Regions from separate parts of the Ensifer sp. EB106-05-01-XG146 genome, predicted to be linked through region 3. Evidence: riboswitches for the same ligand, from Rfam matches in the RefSeq annotation. Region 3 holds a riboswitch; each other region holds the start of a gene.
What was found. A riboswitch is a leader RNA that binds a small molecule or an ion and turns the genes downstream of it on or off. The one in region 3 is predicted to bind thiamine pyrophosphate.
Positions count from the first base shown of each region.

Region 1: another riboswitch for thiamine pyrophosphate. It lies ahead of thiO (glycine oxidase ThiO); the one in region 3 lies ahead of thiC (phosphomethylpyrimidine synthase ThiC).
Region 2: another riboswitch for thiamine pyrophosphate. It lies ahead of thiB (thiamine ABC transporter substrate binding subunit); the one in region 3 lies ahead of thiC (phosphomethylpyrimidine synthase ThiC).

Region 1 covers NZ_JBYTDX010000002.1:1,667,882-1,672,797, forward strand. The annotation lists gene AC3WVQ_RS27710 (8-amino-7-oxononanoate synthase) at 1-1,066, opposite strand, end outside; gene bioB (biotin synthase BioB) at 1,063-2,079, opposite strand; TPP riboswitch at 2,503-2,623, shown strand; gene thiO (glycine oxidase ThiO) at 2,785-3,756, shown strand; gene thiS (sulfur carrier protein ThiS) at 3,753-3,950, shown strand; gene AC3WVQ_RS27730 (thiazole synthase) at 3,954-4,727, shown strand; gene AC3WVQ_RS27735 (thiamine phosphate synthase) at 4,724-4,916, shown strand, end outside.
Region 2 covers NZ_JBYTDX010000001.1:3,580,142-3,585,057, forward strand. The annotation lists gene AC3WVQ_RS17745 (ABC-F family ATP-binding cassette domain-containing protein) at 1-220, opposite strand, end outside; gene AC3WVQ_RS17750 (thiamine diphosphokinase) at 224-874, opposite strand; gene AC3WVQ_RS17755 (GNAT family N-acetyltransferase) at 959-1,444, opposite strand; TPP riboswitch at 1,580-1,698, shown strand; gene thiB (thiamine ABC transporter substrate binding subunit) at 1,750-2,778, shown strand; gene thiP (thiamine/thiamine pyrophosphate ABC transporter permease ThiP) at 2,786-4,411, shown strand; gene thiQ (thiamine ABC transporter ATP-binding protein) at 4,408-4,916, shown strand, end outside.
Region 3 covers NZ_JBYTDX010000002.1:1,525,598-1,530,513, reverse strand. The annotation lists gene AC3WVQ_RS27110 (hypothetical protein) at 1-67, shown strand, start outside; gene thiC (phosphomethylpyrimidine synthase ThiC) at 424-2,247, opposite strand; TPP riboswitch at 2,338-2,466, opposite strand; gene AC3WVQ_RS27100 (sigma-54-dependent transcriptional regulator) at 2,564-3,928, opposite strand; gene AC3WVQ_RS27095 (sensor histidine kinase) at 3,932-4,916, opposite strand, start outside.

The DNA of each region.
Region 1 (4,916 bases), 140 kb from region 3:
TGGCGATCCGAAGACGCGCGGTGCCTTCCGGCACCGTCGGCGGGCGGATTGCCCTGACATCGTAACCCTCGGCGCGCATACGGGCGGCGATGCGGACCGCTCGGCCGTTATCACCGATCGGGATGGGCAGGATCTGCGAGCCGCTGCCTTCGATGCCGAGCACTTCGGCAAGCGCCCGGTTGGCGAAAGACCTGAGGTCGTCGAATGCGGCGCGGCGTTCCGGCTCGTCGACGAGGGCGGCGAGCGCTTCACGCACCGCGGCCGCGATGAGTGGCGAGGGCGCGGTCGAATAGATGAAATTGCGGGCGCGGTTGACGAGATAGTCGCAAAGCACGGCGCTTGTTCCGACCAGTGCGCCGGAAACACCGAGCGCCTTGCCGCAAGTATGCAGCATGACGACGTTCTCCCGGTCCTCCAGCTCAGCGGCGAGACCGCGACCTTCCGGCCCGAAGACGCCGGTCGCGTGCGCCTCGTCGATGACGAGAAAGCCGTCATGCTGCGCGGCAAGCGCTAAGAGGTCAGCGAGCGGCGCCCGATCGCCATCCATCGAATAGAGGCTTTCGACGGCAATCCACGGGCGCCCTGTGCCGCCGGCGCGGCGCCATTGGCCGATCGCATCGGCAAAGGCGTCGATATCGTTGTGCGCTGCCGCAACCGAATCGGCCTTGCTCGCAGCGATGCCTTCATGGGCGCTCGCATGGATCAGGGCATCGTGGACGATGAGGTCGTCGCGCTGCGGCAGCGTCGAAAACAGGGCAGCATTGGCGGCATAGCCGCTGCCGAAGAAGAGCATTCGTTCCGCGCCGAAGAAGGTGGCCGCTTCCGCCTCAAGCGCCTCGTGTTCTTCGTGATTGCCGCGCAACAGCCGTGAGCCGCCGGAGCCGACCGGCACGCCGCGCGCGATGGCACTCGTTATCGCCGCCTTCAGCCGCGTCGAAGCGGCGAGCGCCAGGTAGTCGTTCGAGGTAAAATCCAGGCCGCCAGCGGGGGCAAGTGCGCGCCGGCGGCCCTTGCGATCAAGGCCCTCCAGCGTCTTCTCATAGCGCGCAAACAGACCCAGGGTCATTCGGCCGCATCCTGCCTTGCCGCCGGAGCCATCGGCTTCAACCCCAGGCGTCGGAAGAGCGCCGCATCATGGTCCTCGCCGGGATTGTCGGCGGTCAGCAGGGTTTCGCCGACAAAGATCGAATTGGCGCCGGCGAAGAAACAGAGCGCCTGCGTCTCGTCGCTCATGTCGGTCCGGCCGGCCGAAAGCCGGACATGCGATAGCGGCATCAGGATGCGGGCAAGCGCGATGGTGCGGACGAAATCGATCGGATCGACGGGCGCTGCATCGGCCAGCTTCGAGCCCGGGATCGGGATCAGCATGTTGATCGGCACGCTTTCGGGCGGCACCGGCAGATTGGCGAGCGTCACCAGCATGGAGATCCGGTCGTCGGCGGTTTCGCCCATGCCGAGAATGCCACCGGCGCAGACCTTGATGCCGGCGTCGCGGACATTCGCGAGCGTCTCCAGCCGGTCGGCAAAGCTGCGGGTGGTGATGATCTCGCCGTAGAAGCGTTCGGAGGTATCGACATTGTGGTTGTAGTAGTCGAGCCCGGCCTCGGCGAGCCGTGCGGACTGGTCCGGCGTCAGCATCCCGAGCGTCATGCAGGTTTCCATGCCAAGCGCCCGCACACCGCCGATCATGGCGACGATCGCGTCCATGTCGCGGTCCTTCGGGCTGCGCCAGGCGGCCCCCATGCAATAGCGCGTCGCACCGCCGTCGCGCGCCTGTCGCGCCTCGGCAAGCACACGCTCGACCTCCATCAGCTTCGATGCCTTGAGCCCGGTCGGATAGTGGGCGGACTGGCTGCAATAGCCGCAATCCTCGGCGCAGCCTCCGGTCTTGATCGAGAGCAGCCGGCTCATCTGGATGGCGTTGGGATCGAACTGCGCACGATGGACCGTGTGTGCGCGGTAGAGCAAATCGTTGAACGGCAAATTATAGATTTTTTCAGCTTCCGCTTGGGTCCAGCGGGATTCGCCCGCGTCGCCCGGGGTAAAATTAGCGCCAGTTGATAGGGTTCCGTCCAGCATTTCGGCTCGTCCTCCAGGTCATCGCAAACGCGAAATAGATAGAATCTGATATTATCTATAATTTTATCGACCAGCAAAGTTCGCAAGCACCCAGGTGGAGAGTTTGTGTTAGCAAATACCCTTCTGGTTGTATTTTGACCGTGAGTGAATCTGGAAACCGCCGAGACAGGGCAACAATCACCAATCAATCGGTCGCATCTCCCATTTCCGAAATCGGGCGTAACGCACCCGAGAAACGAGGACGAGCGGGGCTTCTCCGGTATTTTTCGACCCGCTCTGCCCGCCTGACACTCCTCCCCTCAGCACGCCGCCAACGCTTCCGCTTTCTCGTCGCAAAATTATAGATAATTTTCTCGGCAGCTGAGATCACATCGCACACGAATGCTGGCTCTTGACAAAAACCGCCCCGAACGGTCAGCTTGGAGCATTCACCAGGGGTGTCCCGCCAAGGGGCTGAGATTCTGCTATGCGGTTTGCGCGGCGCAGTGACCCGTTGAACCTGATCCAGTTCATACTGGCGTAGGGACGGTGCAGACATCGCTGCCGCAAACGTCGCGTTCACGCGACCATTCAACGGCAAGGCGTCCTTCCCCTTCCTTCGCTCGTGAACTGGGTCTCCACAATCGGAGCCTCGGCATGCACACCGCCAACACCATCCCGCTTCCCTCACGACGGCCCGCCCACGCCTCGCGGGAACACTGAGCCATGCGGATCCTCGTCAAAGGTGCCGGCGTCGCAGGGCTCTGTCTGGCGCATGAACTTAGCGCCCGCGGTGTCGCGGTGACGGTTGTCGAGCAAAAACCAGGCTTTGCCGGCGCGGCCTCCTGGTTTGCCGGCGGCATGCTGGCACCCTGGTGCGAACGCGAGAGCGCCGAAGAGGTGGTGCTGACGAAGGGCATCGGCGCCATCGACTGGTGGGACGACGCCCTGCCGGGCGAGGTTTCCCGAAACGGCACGCTTGTCGTCGCCCCGCCACGGGATGCGGGCGAACTCAAGCGCTTTGCCTCACGCACCTCCGGCTTCGAATGGCTCGACGCCGCCGCGATCGAACGGCTGGAACCGGCGCTTGCCGGACGTTTCCGCGAGGCGCTGTTTTTTCCCGGTGAGGCGCATCTCGACCCGCGCCGGGCGCTGAGCCGGTTGCGGCAGAAGCTTGTCGATCACGGCGTCACCTTCCTCGATGAGACGAGCGACGATGGCCACCACGATCTCGTCGCCGACTGCGCCGGCGCGGCACGCATCGGCGAAACGCCGGGCCTGCGGGGCGTGCGCGGCGAAATGCTCTACCTGCAGACAAGCGACGTGGAACTGTCGCGGCCGGTCAGGCTCATTCATCCCCGCATCCCGCTCTACATCGTGCCGCGCGGCGGCGGCCTCTTCATGTGCGGGGCGACGATGATCGAGACGGATGACGGCGGACCGATCACCGCCCGCTCCCTCATGGAACTGCTGAACGCCGCCTATGCGCTGCATCCGGCCTTCGGCGAAGCGCGCCTCGTCGAAACCGGCGCCGGCGTCCGCCCCGCCTTCGCCAACAACCTGCCGCGCGCCCTGCGCACCGAGCAGACCATCACGATCAACGGACTTTACCGCCATGGCTTCCTGCTTTCGCCGGCCCTGGCGGCGGAAGCAGCCGACCTCGCGCTTGCGCAGGACCTGAAGGGAGATGCCGCATGAGACTGACCGTCAATGGCGAGGATCACGACCTCGCCGTCACCACCCTCGCCGAGCTTCTGGCCGCCCTTGATTTCGAAGGCGACTGGCTCGCCACCGCCGTCAACGGCGAACTGGTGCACCGGGCCGACCGTTCGGGTCATGCGCTCAGCGACAGGGACCGGATCGAAATTCTCTCGCCGATGAAAGGAGGCTGAGACATGCTGACGCTTTATGGACAGGACCTGCGCTCACGGTTGCTGCTCGGCACCGCCCGCTACCCCTCCCCCGCCGTTATGGAAGATGCGGTGCGATCGTCAGGCACTGAGATCGTCACGGTCTCGCTCCGGCGCGAAACCGCCGGAGGCCGCCAGGGCGGCGCCTTCTTCGAACTGATCCGGGCGCTCGGCGTGCACGTGCTGCCGAACACCGCCGGCTGCCACTCGGTGTCAGAGGCGGTGTTGACGGCCAAGATGGCGCGCGAGGTCTTCGGCACCAACTGGCTGAAACTCGAAGTGATCGGCCACCACGATACGCTGCAGCCCGATGTCTTCGGGCTGGTCGAGGCGGCGCGCATCCTCTCGGCCGAAGGGTTCGAAGTCTTTCCCTACACCACGGATGATCTCGTGGTTGCCGAACGGCTCGTGGAAGCCGGCTGCAAGGTGCTGATGCCCTGGTGCGCGCCGATCGGCAGCGCCATGGGGCCGCAGAACATCCAGGCGCTCAGGGCAATGCGGGCCAACTTTCCCGATGTGCCGCTGATCGTCGATGCCGGCATCGGCCGGCCCTCGCACGCAACGACGGTGATGGAGTTCGGCTTCGATGCCGTCCTGCTCAACACCGCCGTCGCCGGCGCCGCCAAGCCCGCGCTGATGGCCGCTGCGTTCGCGGGCGCGATCGATGCCGGCCGGCAGGCCTTCGAGGCGGGCATGCTCGAGCCGCGCGATTTTGCCGTCCCTTCCACCCCCGTCATCGGAAAGGCGGTGTTTGCGTGAAACTTGACCCCTTCTATCTCATCGTCGACAGCACGGATTGGATCGAGCGGCTGGTGCCGCTCGGCGTCAAGCTGGTGCAGCTACGCGTCAAGGATCGTACGGAAGCGGAGATCCGCCGCGAGATCCGCGCGGCCAAGGCCGTTTGCGACGAGCAGGGCTGCCAGCTCATCGTCAACGACTACTGGCAAC
Region 2 (4,916 bases), on a different contig from region 3:
GCAGATAGCGGATGGTCGCGGAGGGATGGCGGAAGATTTCGCCCGACTGCGCCTCGGCCAGGCCCGCGGCAATCTTCATCAGCGTCGACTTGCCCGAGCCGTTGCGGCCGACCAGACAGATGCGGTCGCCCGGTTCGACTTGAAAATTGGCGCCGGCTAGCAGCGGCGCGCCGCCGAAGGTGAGGAAGATGTCGTCGAGTTTCAGAATGGGAGGCGCCAAGGCTCAGGCTCCGGAAAGATCATAGGGGCGGGCGAGCACAATGGCGCGACCGCTCTGGAGAGTGAAGCGAAGGGGACCCTCCGCAACGTTGGAAACGGTTCGGGACGAGCCGAACGGCAAGGTGAAATCGTCGAGCGGATAGCGCGCATTGACGATCGAAAGACCGGTAAGCTCGGTCAACCCGAGCACCGAGAAGAGGCAGCCCTTGGGTAGGTCGAGGTCGAGCGAGCCGGCCAGCAGCGGATAGGCCTCTTCCTCGCCCGAGGTCATCAACACGGAAAGGCCACGCTCGGCAAGGGCGACGGCATGCAGCAGGTGCATGAAGGCGTGATCGCTGCGGGTACCGCCGAGGGCGCCGGCGAAAATCAGGCGATCGGCTCCACGCGACAGCGCCGCCTCGACCGCGATCTCCCCGTCCGTCGCGGCCTTCGCCGCCGGATAGGGCTCGCGCGGGACGGAGGCGTAGTCCGCAAGAAGGGCTTCCTCGGTCGAGTCGAAATCACCGACCCAGACATCCGGCACGATGCCGAGCAATCGGGCATGGCGCATGCCGCCGTCAGCCGCAATGAAGCGACTTGCGGCCAGCTGGTGAGCCAGCCGGTCGGTCAGCGAAAGGGCGCCGCCAAGCAGAATGGTGAAGGTCGATCGAGCCATGGCAAAGCCCATAGCGCAAAGGACCGCCGAAGGAAAACGAAGAAAACCGTCGAACGAGCGGTTCTCGATATTTTGGTCAGACCATCAATGCCCCTCGGGCACCGGATCGGGAAAAAGCATGCCGGCATAAATGCCGGGGGTCGAATCCGGAATTTCGACGGCGCCGGCCACCCGCTCGTAGAACTTCGCCGGCCCGACGCCGCCGATAATCGCGTAGCCATAGCCGGCCTCGCGCATGGCCGTGAGGCTTGCAAGCAACAGTGCCTCACCGATCCCCTGCCCGCGCATGCTTTCGTCGACGCCGGTCGGACCGAAGAAGCCGAGTGCCGTTACGTCGTGGCAGGAAAAGCCGACGATCTTTTCGTCATGGACAGCGACGTGCATGCGCGTCGGGGTGGAGGAAAAGGCGGCTTCCGCCTCGCCCGCCCATCCGGCACCGAAAGTCTTTTCAATCCAGGAAACGACCAGGCGGCGCTCCGGCGCCATGGCGCGGCGAATGCTGATGCCAAGGCCAAGCTTCGACTGAGGTTCAGCCGGCAGGGCATAAAGTCGAACAAGCATATCGGGCATGACATTTCCTCCTCGCTGCCGTTGTGTAGCGCAGTTGGCGGCATACGCAAACACGAGCCATTGTGCTGGCCAGGCGTCCCCTTGCTTCGCCGTAAACATCGCTTGCCATGGGACCGAGGCAGCGGTAAATCTCTTGCCGCTCTAACGGGGTGCCTCCCGACCGCATTGCGGCCGGAGGCTGAGAGGCGTCAAAACGCCAACCCGCGGAACCTGATCCGGCTCATACCGGCGGAGGGATTAGACGCGATCGGATCGATACGCCCTTTTCCCATGCAACAACGAACTTTGGGAGAGAGGTCCTCGCCATGTCCAATTCATCGCAACTTAAATTCTTTAGCCGGCTAGCCCTTGCGACGGCCGCGAGCCTTGTTTTCTCCGGCGCCGCGACCGCCGCCGACAAGACGCTGACGGTGTACACCTATGAGAGCTTTATCACCGAATGGGGCCCGGGCGCCAAGGTCGCAGAAGCCTTCGAGAAGACCTGCGAATGCAAGGTCAACTATGTCGGCGTGGCCGACGGCGTCGAGCTGCTCACCCGCCTGAAGCTCGAAGGCGAGGCTTCCAAGGCCGACATCGTGCTTGGCCTCGACACCAACCTCGTTGCGGAAGCCAAGGCAACGGGCTTCTTCGCGCCGCACGGCGTCGAGGCAACCGGCGTCACCGTTCCCGGCAACTTCTCCGACGACACGTTCCTGCCCTATGACTACGGCCACTTCGCCGTCGTCTACGACACCGAGACGCTGAAGACGCCGCCGAAGAGCCTGAAGGAGCTGGTAGAAGGCGACCCGTCGCAGAAGATCGTCATCGAGGATCCGCGTACGTCGACGCCGGGCCTCGGCCTCCTGCTCTGGGTCAAGGCCGTCTATGGCGATGAGGCGGGTGCCGCCTGGACGAAGCTGAAGGACCGCGTTCTGACCGTCACCCCCGGCTGGTCGGAAGCCTATGGCCTCTTCACCAAGGGCGAGGCGCCGATGGTGCTGTCCTACACCACGTCGCCGGCCTACCACATGGTCGCGGAAAACACCGAGCGCTATCAGGCCGCTGCCTTCTCCGAAGGGCACTACATCCAGATCGAAGTCGCCGGCATGACCAAGAACGCCAAGGAGCCGGAACTGGCAAAGCAGTTCCTCGCCTTCATGACCGGTCCGGACTTCCAGTCGATCATCCCGACGACGAACTGGATGATGCCGGTCGCAGCGACCAAGGAGCCGCTGCCGGACGCCTTCAATAAGCTGGTCAAGCCGGAAAACACCTTCCTCCTGCCCTCGGAGGACGTCGCCAAGAACCGCAAGGCCTGGATCGACGAATGGCTTGCCGCCATGAGCAAGAACTGAGGCCGGATTGTTCGCACTGCGCGAAAATCGTATGACAGTGGTCGCCGGGGCAGCCTGCCTCGGCGTCTTCGTCCTTTTCGTCGGTCTTGCGATCGTCGCCTTGCTGAGCCAGACGGGCGGCGCGAGCGACGATGCGCTGTTCGACGCCTACATCTGGCGCGTCACCCGCTTCACGCTGCTGCAGGCGACCCTCTCGACGTTGCTGTCCGTGCTCTTTGCCATCCCCGTCGCCCGGGCGCTAGCGCGACGACCGCAGTTCCCCGGCCGCATCTGGCTGCTGCGCTTGATGGCGCTGCCACTCGGACTGCCGGTTCTGGTTGGCGCACTCGGGCTGATCGAGATCTGGGGGCGGCAGGGTTTCCTCAATTCCGGCCTACGCTGGCTCGGCCTCGCGCAGCCCGTCAGCATTTACGGCCTGTTCGGCATCCTGCTTGCCCACGTCTTCTTCAACATGCCGCTTGCAGCGCGCCTGTTCCTGGCCGGGCTCGAGCGCATCCCCGCCGAATACTGGCGCAGCGCCGCCAATCTCGGCATGCCGTCACGCGCACTCTTTCGCTTCATCGAATGGCCCGTGCTGCGCGGCCTCCTGCCGGGTGCCGCCGGCCTCGTCTTCATGCTCTGCGCCACCAGCTTCACCCTCGTGCTGACGCTCGGCGGCGGGCCTGCGGCCAGCACAATCGAAGTGGCGATCTACCAGGCGCTGCGTTTCGATTTCGATCCGCCGCGCGCGATCGCGCTGTCAGCCCTGCAGATCGCCATGACCGGCCTGCTGCTGCTCCTGCTTCGTCATCTGGCGACCGAGCCGGAAGAGGGCATGACCGGTGGCCGCACTGTGCGCCGTTTCGATGGCGCGTCAAGGATCGCGCGCCTGAGTGATGGCACCTGGATCACGCTTGCCTTTCTGTTTCTCGGCGCGCCGCTGGTCGCGGTTCTCATCTCCGGACTCGAAGCCGATCTGCTGAAGCTCGCCCGCGATCCGGCGGTGCACCGGGCGCTGCGGACGAGTGCGGCAATCGCGCTCGCCTCGGCACTCGCCTCCGTCACCATGGCAGCCGTGATGATCCGGGCGGCGGCAACCGCCACCGCGCCGCGTCACGCGACGTCGCTCTCCCGCGGCTTTGCCGGTGCCATCGGTGCCAGCACCTCGCTGATCCTCTTGGTGCCGCCGGTGGTGCTCGGCGCCGGATGGTTTCTGCTTTTGCGTCCCTTCGGTGACGTCGCGCGCTTTGCACCTGCCATCGTCGTTGCGATCAACGCGCTGATGGCGCTGCCCTTCGTCCACCGCATCCTCGCGCCGGCAATGGCGACCCATGCGGCACGGTCCGAACGGCTGACGGCAAGCCTTGGCATTCGTGGTTTTGATCGTCTGCGATGGATCGACTTTCCGGCGCTGCGCAAGCCGCTATTGATGGCCCTTTCCTTCGCCATGGCGCTGTCGCTCGGCGACCTCGGCGCCGTCGCTCTCTTCGGCAGCCAAGACATGGTGACGCTGCCGTGGCTGCTCTATAGCCGTATGGGCAGCTACCGCACCGCCGACGCCGCCGGTCTCGCCCTTTTCCTCGGGCTTCTCTGCCTGATATTCACCATCCTCGGCACGGCCAATGACAGCCGGCCGGAAGGACGCAAAGCATGATCGATCCCGTTCCCGCGATAGAGTTGCGCGATGTCGAGGTCCGTTTCGAAACGGCCAAGCTCACCTTCGATTGCACCATCGCCAAGGGGGGCATCGTCGCTGTCGCCGGTGCCTCGGGCTCCGGCAAATCGACGCTGCTCCACCTCATTGCCGGGTTCGAGGATCCCGATCGCGGCGAGGTGCGCATTCTCGGCGAGAACGTTGCCGATCGGGCGCCGTCGGAACGGCCGGTCTCGATGATCTTCCAGGACAACAACCTCTTCGCCCATCTCGACGTCGCGACCAACATCGGACTCGGCATCGACCCGGCGCTTCGGCTGAGCGCAACCGACCGCGAGAAGATTGAAGACGCGCTCCGCCGCGTCGGGCTCGAAGGCTTCGGGAAAAGGCTGCCGCCGACGCTTTCAGGCGGCGAGCGCCAGCGCGTCGCCCTCGCCCGCGCGCTTGTGCGAAAGCGCCCCCTGCTGCTGCTCGACGAGCCCTTCGCAGCGCTTGATCCCGGCAT
Region 3 (4,916 bases):
AACGGTGTTCTTGCGTCGTCCTGCAGGACTTTTGCGCGGGTACAGTTCGGCTGCCCGCAGCGAATGAATTTCGCCGACAGCGACTTTTGCGTGCGCCTTGCATATCGTTCAATCGATGTGGGGACAAGCTATTGGGGGGACGGGCGACACGGAGCGCAAGGTGCGGGCCTCTGGCGGCGGCCACGACATACAGATGATCGCCCTCATCGCTGAGGCGTCGCGAGAGGGACAGAGGACGTTGCATGTTTGTTGATTGAACGGGGTCGTTGGCGCGCCTCCCACCCTCCGTCATGCTCGGCTCAAGCCCAAGCATGACGGAGGAGGAGAGCCTTGGCGATCGCCGCTTCCGCTTCCGAGGCGGGAGGCGCAGCCCTGAGTGAACTGAAGGGGCCGTGACTGGCCCCTTCAACGAGTCTCTGTCGTCTACTCGGCCGCGCCAGCCGCCCCTTCCACCGGCATATAGAGGTCGCCGCCCTCGCGGTATTTCGCGGCCATTGCCTCCAGGCCTTCCTTCTGCGCTTCTGCGCGGATGTCGTGCGAGATCCGCATCGAGCAGAATTTCGGGCCGCACATGGAGCAGAAATGCGCGACCTTGTGCGCTTCCTTCGGCAGTGTCTCGTCGTGGAAGTTACGGGCCGTCTCCGGGTCGAGCGAGAGGTTGAACTGGTCCTCCCAGCGGAATTCGAAGCGCGCGCGCGACAGCGCGTCGTCGCGCAGCTGGGCGGCCGGATGGCCCTTGGCGAGATCGGCGGCATGGGCGGCGATCTTGTAGGTGATGACGCCGACCTTGACGTCGTTGCGATCGGGAAGACCCAGATGCTCCTTCGGCGTGACGTAGCAGAGCATGGCGGTGCCGAACCAGCCGATCATCGCCGCGCCGATGCCCGACGTGATGTGGTCGTAGCCGGGCGCAATGTCCGTCGTCAGCGGTCCGAGTGTGTAGAACGGCGCCTCGCCGCAGACGGCGAGTTGCTTGTCCATGTTCTCCTTGATCTTGTGCATCGGCACGTGGCCGGGGCCTTCGATCATCACCTGACAATCCTTGGCCCAGGCGATCTTGGTGAGCTCGCCGAGCGTTTCGAGTTCGGCGAATTGTGCCGCGTCGTTGGCATCGGCGATCGAGCCGGGGCGCAGGCCGTCGCCGAGCGAGAAGGAGACGTCATAGGCGCGGCAGATGTCGCAGATTTCCTCGAAATGCTCGTAAAGGAAGCTCTCGCGATGGTGATGCAGACACCACTTGGCCATGATCGAGCCGCCGCGCGAAACGATGCCGGTGACGCGATCGACGGTGAGCGGGATGTAGTGCAGCCGGACGCCGGCATGGATGGTGAAATAGTCGACGCCCTGTTCAGCCTGCTCGATCAGCGTGTCGCGATAGACTTCCCAGGTGAGGTCCTCGGCAATGCCGTTGACCTTTTCCAGCGCCTGGTAAAGCGGCACGGTGCCGATCGGAACCGGTGAGTTGCGGATGATCCATTCGCGGATGTTGTGGATGTTGCGGCCGGTCGAAAGGTCCATGACGGTGTCGGCGCCCCAGCGCGTCGCCCAGACCATCTTTTCGACCTCTTCCGCCATCGACGAGGTGACGGCGGAGTTGCCGATATTGGCATTGATCTTCACCAGAAAATTACGGCCGATGATCATCGGCTCGGATTCCGGATGGTTGATGTTGGCAGGCAGGATCGCGCGACCGCTGGCAATTTCCTGGCGCACGAATTCGGGTGTCACGTGATCGGGGATGTGGGCGCCGAAGCTCTCGCCGTCGCGGACTTTCGCACGCGCCGCGTCGCGGCCGAGATTTTCGCGGATCGCCACGAACTCCATTTCCGGCGTGATGATGCCGGCGCGGGCATAGGCAAGCTGGGTCACTGCGCGGCCGCCCGTGGCCTTCAGCGGCGCATGCTGGAACGGGAAGGTCGGTGTCAGCCTGTCGCCGCTCACAAAGCCGTTGTCCTCGGGGCGGACCACGCGTCCCTCACAGGTTTCCACATCGCCGCGGTCGACGATCCAGTTGCGGCGCAGCCGCGGCAGGCCGTCCTCGATGCGGATCTCGGCGTCGTCGGCGGTGTAGGCGCCGGAGGAATCATAGACCGTAACCGGTTGCTCGCCCGACGTCGGGTGGAGCGCAATCTCGCGCATCGGCACGCGGATATCCGGATGAAGCACGCCCGGCTTGTGGATCTTGCGGGAGGCGGGAAGCGGTCCTTGCGTGACCGTGAGGGCTGCGGGTTTGGTGGCAATATTCATGACGAGGCTCCAAGTTTGCAATTGGAGACCCAGTTCTGATGCCGGAAAGATGAAAGACGCTCCGCCAGATGCTGGACGCACGGAATCCTGGCTTCGATATCTGCACCGTCCCTACGCCAGTATGAACTGGATCAGGTTCAACGGGTCACTGCGCCACAGCCGGCAAGCCGGCCATCCAGCAGAATCTCAGCCCCTTGCGGGACCCCCCTGGTGAATGCCTAGATCATAGCCATCGATCGGCCCGGGTCGTCAAGCGTGAATTCGCCTGCCGACAAAGATGCACCTATTGCGTGTGGTGACGGATTCGGGTTTGACGCTAGCGGCCGGCCTTTTCCGGTGCGGCCCGCTCGGCGTAATCGGCACGGTTGATGCCGTGGCGCTGGAGCTTGTCGTAGAATGTCTTGCGCGGAATGCCGAGCGCCTCGATCGTCGCCTTGACGTCGCCGCGCTGAGCCCGCAACACCTCTTTCAGGATCTCCGCCTCGTAGCGTTCGAGCCGTTCCGGGAGCGCAAATCCAGGCTGTTCGGCGGGCGCAATCGGCTGTCCCAGCGGACCTTCGACACCAAGCGCCACGCGTTCTGCAAAGTGCGAGAGCTCGCGCACATTGCCCGGCCAGGCATGCGTCATCAGATGTCTCTGCACGGCCGATGTGACCACAGGCGCGTCGCGCTTGAAGCGCTCGGCCGCCCGGGTCAGGAAGTGCGAGAAGAGCAGCGGGATATCGTCTCGGCGTTCGCGCAGCGGTGGGATCGACAGCGTTACGACATTCAATCTAAAGTAGAGGTCTTCCCGGAAATCGCCGCGCTGCGCCGGGTCGCCAAGATCGATTTTGGCAGCCGCGATGACGCGGATATCGACCGGACGAACCTGGTTGGTGCCAAGCGGCGTGATTTCGCGCGCTTCCAGAACGCGCAGCATCTTCACTTGAGTCGCCGGTGGCATCGCCTCGATCTCGTCGAGGAACAGCGTGCCGCCGCTCGCATGCTCGATCCGGCCGATGCGCTTCTTCAAGGCGCCGGTGAAGGCGCCCTGTTCGTGGCCGAAGAGTTCGCTTTCGATCACCGTTTCGGGCAGCGCCCCGCAATTCAGCGCCACGAAGTTGCCGTTGCGGCGTCGGCTCCAATTGTGGAGCAGCGTCGCCACCACCTCCTTGCCGCTGCCCGTCTCGCCGGCGACGAGCACGTCGACATCGGTATCGGCAATGTGCCGGATCGTCTGGCGCAAACGTTCCATGACCGGCGTCTGGCCGATCAGCGGCAGGCTGTCGCCGGCCGTCTCGGCGGCCCGTTTCAGCGCGCGGTTTTCCATCACGAGCCGGCGTTTTTCCAGCGCGCGATGCACGCTCTGCACCAGCCGGTCGGCGGCAAAGGGTTTGGGGATGAAGTCGTAGACGCCATCCTGCAGCGCCTGCACTGCCATCGGGATGTCGCCATGGCCGGTCACCAGGATCACCGGCAGATCCGCGTCGAAAGCTTCGATGCGGCGGAAGAAGGCGAGGCCGTCGATGCCCGGCATGCGGATATCGCTGACGACGACTCCGTCGAAATTCGCATCCAGCGTCTTCAACGCTTCGGCAGCGCTGGCAAAAGGGGTAACGGCGAGGCCGGCGAGTTCCAGCGTCTGCGTCATCGCCTTGCGCAGATGGTTGTCGTCGTCGACGAGATAGACGGTCGGCTGCATCGCTCAGGCCCTCTTCAGGCGAACCGTGAAGACGGTGCCCCTGTCGCTGGTTTCGACGGTGATATCGCCGCCATAGTCGGCGACGATCTCCTTGGAGATGGCAAGGCCGAGGCCGAGCCCTTCATCCTTCGAGGTGTTGAACGGCGTGAACAGATCCTCGTGGATGTGCAGGGGAATGCCTGGGCCGTTATCGGCAACGACGAGCAAAACCGTCCCGGAGGGGCTGTCCTTGCAGCGCACGCGGATCTCGGCGTCGCTGCGCGTGCCGAGCGCTTCCAGGGCATTTTGCAAAAGGTTGATCAGCACCTGCTCGAGCCGGATGTGGCTGCCGAGGACGCTGAGGCCATTTTCCGGCAGGTCGATGACGATCGCATCCATGCGGCCGGCAAAGCGGCTGCGCAGCAGCATCATCGCCCCCTCGATCACGTCGCGCATGGGCGTCGGCTCGGCGACGAAGCGGCCCTTGCGAGCGAAGCTTCTGAGTTCGTCGGTGATGGTGCCGACCCGATCGGTCAGTTCGGCGATGCTGACAAGGTTCTCGACCGCGGTCTGCTGCTGGCCGCGTTCGAGGAAGGTGCGGGCGTTGTCGGCATAGGCGCGGATGGTGGCGACCGGCTGGTTGATCTCGTGGGCGACGCCGGCGGCGACCTGGCCGAGGATCGCCAGCCGGTTGGCCTGAACCAGCTCCTGCTGCACCGCCTGCAGTTTCTCGCCGGTGCGCCTGTGGTCGGCGATCTCCGTTTCCAGATGATCGCGCGCCAAGCTCAGGTCATGGGTGCGTTCCGCCACGCGGCGCTCCAGTTCGTCACGCGCGGCACGCTCCCTTGTGGCGACCAGCGTCAGGGCCTGGCGTCGGCGCAGCAGGAAAGCGGCGAGCGCCAGCAGCGGCACGATGACGGCGAGCGCGAGAAGCCGGGCTTCACGGGTTGCCGCCGAAATCGCACCATCGAGCGGCGCCAGTTGCTCCAGCCGCCAGCTCGTGGTCGGC